Regions from separate parts of the Streptomyces sp. CNX435 genome, predicted to be linked through region 2. Evidence: riboswitches for the same ligand, from Rfam matches in the RefSeq annotation. Region 2 holds a riboswitch; each other region holds the start of a gene.
The links. A riboswitch is a leader RNA that binds a small molecule or an ion and turns the genes downstream of it on or off. The one in region 2 is predicted to bind cyclic di-AMP.
Positions count from the first base shown of each region.

Region 1: it holds a riboswitch for cyclic di-AMP, as region 2 does, so the genes downstream of both, T328_RS17945 (M23 family metallopeptidase) here and T328_RS20490 (LysM peptidoglycan-binding domain-containing protein) in region 2, are expected to answer to the same signal.
Region 3: it holds a riboswitch for cyclic di-AMP, as region 2 does, so the genes downstream of both, T328_RS00820 (M23 family metallopeptidase) here and T328_RS20490 (LysM peptidoglycan-binding domain-containing protein) in region 2, are expected to answer to the same signal.

Region 1 covers NZ_JCANTA010000010.1:6,256-8,508, reverse strand. The annotation lists gene T328_RS17950 (cytochrome P450 family protein) at 1-791, shown strand, start outside; cyclic di-AMP (ydaO/yuaA leader) riboswitch at 1,136-1,278, shown strand; gene T328_RS17945 (M23 family metallopeptidase) at 1,290-2,253, shown strand, end outside.
Region 2 covers NZ_JCANTA010000012.1:53,921-56,173, reverse strand. The annotation lists gene T328_RS20495 (transglycosylase family protein) at 1-949, shown strand, start outside; cyclic di-AMP (ydaO/yuaA leader) riboswitch at 1,158-1,322, shown strand; gene T328_RS20490 (LysM peptidoglycan-binding domain-containing protein) at 1,399-2,046, shown strand.
Region 3 covers NZ_JCANTA010000001.1:205,335-207,587, reverse strand. The annotation lists gene T328_RS00825 (protein kinase domain-containing protein) at 1-669, opposite strand, end outside; cyclic di-AMP (ydaO/yuaA leader) riboswitch at 1,041-1,205, shown strand; gene T328_RS00820 (M23 family metallopeptidase) at 1,214-1,996, shown strand; gene T328_RS00815 (hypothetical protein) at 2,084-2,253, opposite strand, start outside.

The DNA.
Region 1 (2,253 bases), on a different contig from region 2:
AGGTCTTCGCGCAGCCGCTGCCGATGCGGGTGGTGTGCGCGCTGATGGGCGTCGCCGAGTCGGAGATACCGCGGCAGATGCGGCTGTGGAAGGCGTTCTTCTCCATGCTCACCCCGCAGGACGAGCGGCTGGCGGTGATGGCGGAGCTGGACCGCGTGTTCACGGACATGGTGCGACAGAAGACCGCCGACCCCGGCGACGACCTCACGAGCGCGCTGATCCTCGCCGACGAGGGCGGCGAGCCGCTGACCGAGGAAGAGGTCGTCGGCAACCTGAAGTCGATGATCGCGGCCGGGCACGAGACCACGATCACGCTCCTGCTCACCACCGTGCGCGCGCTGCTGGCGCACCCCGGGCAGCTCGGCATGGTCCGGGCGGGCAAGGTGGCGTGGGAGACGGCGATCGAGGAGGCGCTGCGCTACGACCCGCCGGTGACCCACCTGCTGATGCGGTTCGCGACGGAGGACATCGAGATCGCCGGCACGGTGATCGAGAAGGGCGAGGGCGTCGTCATCTCGTACCGCGCGATCGGGCGGGACGCCCGGCAGCACGGGCCGGACGCGGACGTCTTCGACGTGGCGCGGCCGACGCCGATCCGGCACATGACGTTCGGGCACGGGCCGCACATCTGCCCGGGCGCGGCGCTGTCGCGGCTGGAGGCGGCGGTGGCGCTGCCGGCGCTCTTCGCGCGCTTCCCGGGGCTGCGGGCGGCGGTGCCGGTGGAGGAGATCCGGAACCTGCCGGTGCTGACGCAGAACGACCTGGAGTCCTTCCCGGTACGGCTCGCCTGACGCCGGTGGGCGCCGTGTGCGCGCGACGGGGGGTGCGGGGGCGCGCAGATCGCCCTCTCCCGTTCCCGTTCCCGCACACTCTCCGTAATGGAATAGCGCCCCTCCGCATAACAACTGATGCACGATCAGCTAACGACCGGACCTCACCCCGCGTAGCCGGTGCGTCAACTTGTCCGTTTCCACAGGTACATGCCCGTATCGTCCGCAGCAAAGCACAACTGAATAACGGGAACGACTTGGAATCGAACGCCGTCGTCCGCTAGCGTTCGGTGACGCAGCGCGGTCGTCACTGCCGCCGCAAGAGGCGGCTCCGTGCGCCGTCGCCGAATCCCGCACGCGTCACAACTGCAGCAACGGCAACACCTAGGGAACCGGGGAACCACCACCTTGGGGTGAATCGGGCCAACCTCCGCCAGGAGGCGGCCTGTAGGAGACCTTCCTGCTCCGAACCCGTCAGCTAACCCGGTAGGCGAGAAGGAAGGAAAGGAGTACGCCTTCGTGGCGTCCTACAGGTCTGGGCCTGGCTACGGCCATGGCTATGACGATTACGGCTACGACGGCTATGCGTCCGGTGGCAACGCCCCCGAGGGGTACGCGCCCACCGGCTACGCCGCCGAAGAGCCGGTCGGCTATGCCGAAGAGCCGGTCGACGAAGTCTTCCCCGAGGACGACCTTCCCTCCCGCGGCCGTCGGCGTCTCGCCAAGCAGCGCGGCGGCAGCATGGCGCGCAGCGGCGCCGTACTCGGCGTCGGCGTCTTCGCCGCCGTCGGTGCGGGCAGCATGGCCACGGCGCAGGAGAAGCCGCCGGTCGCGATATCCATGCCCGACCAGGTCGACGCCGTCACGAGCGGGATAAGCGCTCAACTCCCGGACGCCGAGAGCCTGCCGGGCGTGGGCGAGCTGGTGCCCACCGAGGAAGAGCCCGCCGCCGACGACACGGTCGTCACCACGGCACCCCTCACCCAGGTCAGCTACGCCGCCGACACCGGCTCGGACACCGCCACCCCGACCGCCGACTCCGGCGAGGCCCTGCGGGCGCGCATCCTGGAGCAGGCCGACCAGCAGCAGGCGGAGGCCGACGCCACGGCCCGCGCCGCCGCCGAGGCCGAGGCCGCCGAGCAGGCGGCCGAAGAGGCCGCCGAGGCGAAGGCGGCGGAAGAGGAGCGCCAGCGCCGCCTGGAGGAGGAGCGCCGCCGCAAGGCCGAGGAGGAGGCCCGCCGCAAGGCGGAGGCCGAGCGCCTCGCCAAGCTCGCCGCCAGCTACGTCGCCCCGCTCAGCGGTTACACGCTCACCTCGACGTTCGGCGAGTCCGGCGACATGTGGGCCGCGGGCCACACCGGGCAGGACTTCGCCGCCTCCACCGGCACCCCGGTCAAGGCCGTGCACGGCGGCACGATCACCGAGGCCGGCTGGGCCGGCTCGTACGGCTACCGCATCGTCCTCACGCTCGACGACGGCACCG
Region 2 (2,253 bases):
GGGCGCGAGCGGCGCGAGTGCCGCCGACGCCGGTACGTGGGACCGGGTCGCCGAGTGCGAGAGCGGCGGGCTGTGGAGCGCCGACGAGGGCAACGGGTACTACGGCGGCCTGCAGTTGACCATGCAGATGTGGCAGGAGTACGGCGGCGAGGAGTTCGCCTCGCAGCCCGACTTCGCCAGCCGGGCGCAGCAGATCACGGTCGCCGAGCGCATCCTCGCCGGCATGGGCGCCGACAAGGCATGGCCCGAGTGCGCCGACGACGCCGGGCTGGCCGGCGACGACACGCAGCCGGAGGTCAACCCCGGCGCCGAGCTGCCGCTGCCGCCCACGACGCCGCCCACGCTCGCCCCCGACCCCGGGGCCACCGACGACGCGGGCGGCTCGCAGGACGAAGACGAGAACGCAGACGCAGACGAGAACGAGGACGAGGCCGGGCGTACGGACGGCGAGGGCGACCGCGAGGACGGCGGCGGCAAGCACCGCGGCTCTCAGGACCCGTCCGAGGAGCCCAGCGAGGACGCCGAGGGCGCCGAGGGCGCAGACGCCTCCGAGGGCACCGGCCGGCACCGCGCCCCGGACTCCTCCGCGACCCCCACCCCCACCCCGTCCGACGCCCTGCCGTCGACCGGCGCCCCCGAGCCCCCGCGCGAGGCCGTCGAGACCCCGGGCACCTCCCAGTCGCCCGACGCGACGGAGCTGCCCGGCCCGGGCCGGGAGTGGATCGCCGAGATCCCCGGCGACGTGGAGGAGCCCGAGGACGACAGCGAGGCCGGCGAGTCCGGCGACAGCAGTTATACCGTCCGACCGGGTGACACCCTCACCGAAATCGCCACGGAGCATTCGCTTGATGGCGGATGGTCCGAGTTGTACGACGGAAACAAGAACTCCCTCGGCACGGACCCCGACAACATCCAGCCTGGTCAGGAACTCGAATTGAGCGGCAACTGACCCGGTAACAGGAGAAGTCCACGCGGATTAGTCATATTTGACGTAATCGGCTGACCGGGCTAGCTGACGGGCGGAAAACCGGGCGCGGCGCTTTCCGAGGTCTTTGAATCGCACACGCCTATGTGCTTACCGTCACATCGCTCGCCAACGCGAGCCCCGGTGATCGCCTCACGCCGAATCCTGTCGGCGTTCACCCGGGCCATCTGTGCTTGAAGCACCGCTGACAGGAGCGGGGGACCCACGGTAGGTGCCGGACCGGTCCAACGAGAAGGCGGACCGGACGGCTTGGGGTCAAGCCGCACGCTCGACGTACGGCCGGGCACTCACAGCCCGCACCCGACAGCTCACCTCGCAGGCGTCGGTGAGAAAAGAGCATCATGCTTATTCCTGCCGGAACGGGTAAGCACCGCCGCCCCGCCGCCGAGGCCCGCCTTGGCGCACACTCCCGCATGGCCGTTCTCGTGAGCGCCACCGGAACCGCCATCGGGCTGCCGGTAGTGGGCGCGCACGACACGGTCGCGGCCCCGATCGATACCTGGGAACGGGTGGCCGCCTGCGAGTCCGGAGGAAATTGGGCGACGAATACCGGAAACGGCTATTTCGGCGGCGTCCAGTTCTCCCAGTCGAGCTGGGAGGCCGCCGGCGGCAGCGGTTACGCCCCGCGCGCCGACCTGGCGACGAAAGAGCAGCAGATCGCCGTGGCCGAGCGGCTGCTGACCATGCAGGGTCCGGGGGCGTGGCCCAACTGCGGTCCGCGCGCCGGCCTGGCCGCCGGCGGTCCGGCGACCGGACGGATCGCCCCGCCGGCGCCCCAGGAGGCGCCGGAGCAGCAACCGCAGCAGCCGCAGGCCCCGCAGGAGGCTCCGCAGGAGGCCCCGCAGGGCACCGAGGCCCGCGGCGCCGGCGAGCAGACGCAGCCGGAGTCCCGCACGGTCTTCCGGGGCTTCTACTACGAGGTCCGCGAGGGCGACACCCTCGACGACATCGCCCGGCGGCACGGCGCGGACAGCTGGCAGCAGCTCTACGAGGAGAACAAGTCGGTCGTGGGCGCGGACCCGGACCTGATCCGCCCGGGCCAGAAGCTGAAGGTGAGTTAGTCCCGCGCCGGGCGGGCCGGGCCGGACCGGACCGGACTACGAACCGTGGCCCGCCCGCCCGCCAGCCAGCCGTGGACGCGCCCGCGCGGTGCGGCGCGGCCGTCCCGGCCCGTCCGGTGCGCGGGCCGGGACGACCAGGCCGTACGGCGCCCGCACCGTACGACGACCACGCCGTACGGCGCCCGCCCATACCGTCTCGTACCGCGG
Region 3 (2,253 bases), on a different contig from region 2:
GATGCGGAGCGGCCCGGACCGTCCGCGGCGGCGAAGCAGCCGGCGGCGCGGCCGGGCCGCCCTCCCCTCCCTGCCGGAGAGCAGCCGGATGATGCGCAGCAGGTCGTACTCGACGTCGGTCTCGGAGTAGGCGAGGAAGGCCGCCTCGGTGGCCTGGGCCTGGATGCGCCGGCCGCTCAGGCTGACCGAGGGGGCCAGGGCGGCCAGTGCGCCACGCATGGCGCCCGCGCCGAGGGTCGCGCCGCGTTCGGTGCTCTCGGAGTGGGTCTGCGTGTACGACAACGAGGTGCGCATGTACGCGAGGAGAAGCTTGTCCCGCACCTCGGGCGGCAGGCGCTGCAGCAACTCCCGGTCGTCCAGGGTCTCGACGATCCGCCGCACGACGGCGAACAGCAACTCGTCCGCCGTCATGGTGCGCGCCACCGTCAGGTGGACCGCGAGCAACTCCTCGTCCGGGCGCCACTGCCCGGCGGCCTCGGTCAGCGCCCGGTCCACCAGCGTGGACTTGCCGACCCCGCGGAACCCGGTGACGAGGAAGGCGCCACCGTGCGAATAGCGCAGGCGCTCGGCGAGCCCGCCGACCAGTTCTTCGTGCCCGAGCGTGGGTAACGCGCTGTCGCCCGCGGGCAACGGCTCGTGCACGTACCGGAAATCCCGGTGCAGCTCCACGTCCAGCACCGTGCGCGCCCCCAATTCCGTCCCGTGGCCCCCAGCTTAGGTCCGTGGCGCGCGCTCCGGATGTTCAGCGCACGGAAAGCGCATAGCCATCCGGCGACGCCACTGCCGCCCGCTTCGGGCATGTCGACGCATCCGGGCTCGCGGCGCTCTTTGTCGGAGTGCGGCGGGCAAATCGGGGCTTGCCCGGGTCTGGCGGCTGCGCCGCGTGAACTCCCCGCGACGCGAAGTCAATTATTGCGCGGGAACGCGTGACGACCTTGTCATCGCACACATGAGCGCCCTAGCGTGACTGCCCGTTCGAGAGGCGAACACCTGCTGGTGCCGGACCGCCGAATCCTGCCCCCGGCGCCGCGGGACCTGCCGTTCAGCTCTCACCGCCGGGCAGGAGCGGGGGACCCACGGGTCCGGCAACCGCCGGACCACCGCCGTCCCTTGCGACGGCTTGGGGTGAGGTCCGCCGAAGCCGGCGGCCGGGCAACTCCAGCCCGAACCCGACAGCTGACCTCGCAGGCGTCCGGAGAAAGAGGCCCGTCAGATGTCGTCCTCACACGGCCGCCACCGAGCGCTGCGCCGCCCCAGCGGCGTCCGCAAGCTCGCCACTCGCGCTTCGGCGGCGGGCGCCACCCTCGCGCTGCCGGTCATCGGCGCGTCCACCGCCTTCGCCGAAGAAGACTCCACCTACACCGTCGCCTCCGGCGACACCCTCTCCGTCATCGCCGCGGAGCAGGACGTCGACGGCGGCTGGAAGGCGCTGTACGAGAACAACAGATCCGTCATCGGCGACGACCCGGACTTTATCTCCCCCGGCATGGAGCTGTCCCTCGACGGCCCCGCGGCCGGCTCCGGCACCGACGCGGACGCCGACAGCGCCTCGTACGGCACCGACACCGCCGCGGACGAGCCGACCGCCGTCATGCCCGTCGACGGCAGCACGCCCACGGCGGGTTACGCGGCGTCCGGCGCGCACTGGGAGAGCGGCCACACCGGCCAGGACTGGTCCGTGCCCGTGGGCACGACGGTCCAGGCCGCGGCCAAGGGAGTCGTCGTCGACGCCGGCTGGAACGACTCCTTCGGGTACGAGATCGTCGTCAAGCACGGCGCCGAGGACTACACCCACTACGCCCATCTGTCGCAGATCGACGTCTCCGTGGGCGACTCCGTCGGCATGGGCGAGGCGATCGCCGAGTCCGGCGCCACCGGCAACGTCACCGGCCCGCACCTGCACTTCGAGGTCCGCACGACACCGGAGTACGGATCCGCCGAGGACCCGATCACCTGGCTGGAGAACCACGGCGTGAACGTCTCGGGCAGCGCCTGAGCGACGCGCCGCACCCCCCACCGGGTGGGCCCCGGCCGAACCCCGGCCGGGGCCCACCCGTCACGGCTGTGCCGCCGCGGCCCGCCGTCAGAGGTCGCCCGGCTCCGGCTGCGCCGGGGCACCGGTGGTGTCCATCAGGATGGCGTGCGCCTCGTAGTGGTCGGGGGCCGCTTTCGCAGGGGACTGGCTGGAGACGTAGACGATGCCGCTCGGCAGGACTGTGAACGTCGGCGGCTCCGCGTTCTTCGGCAGGTTGC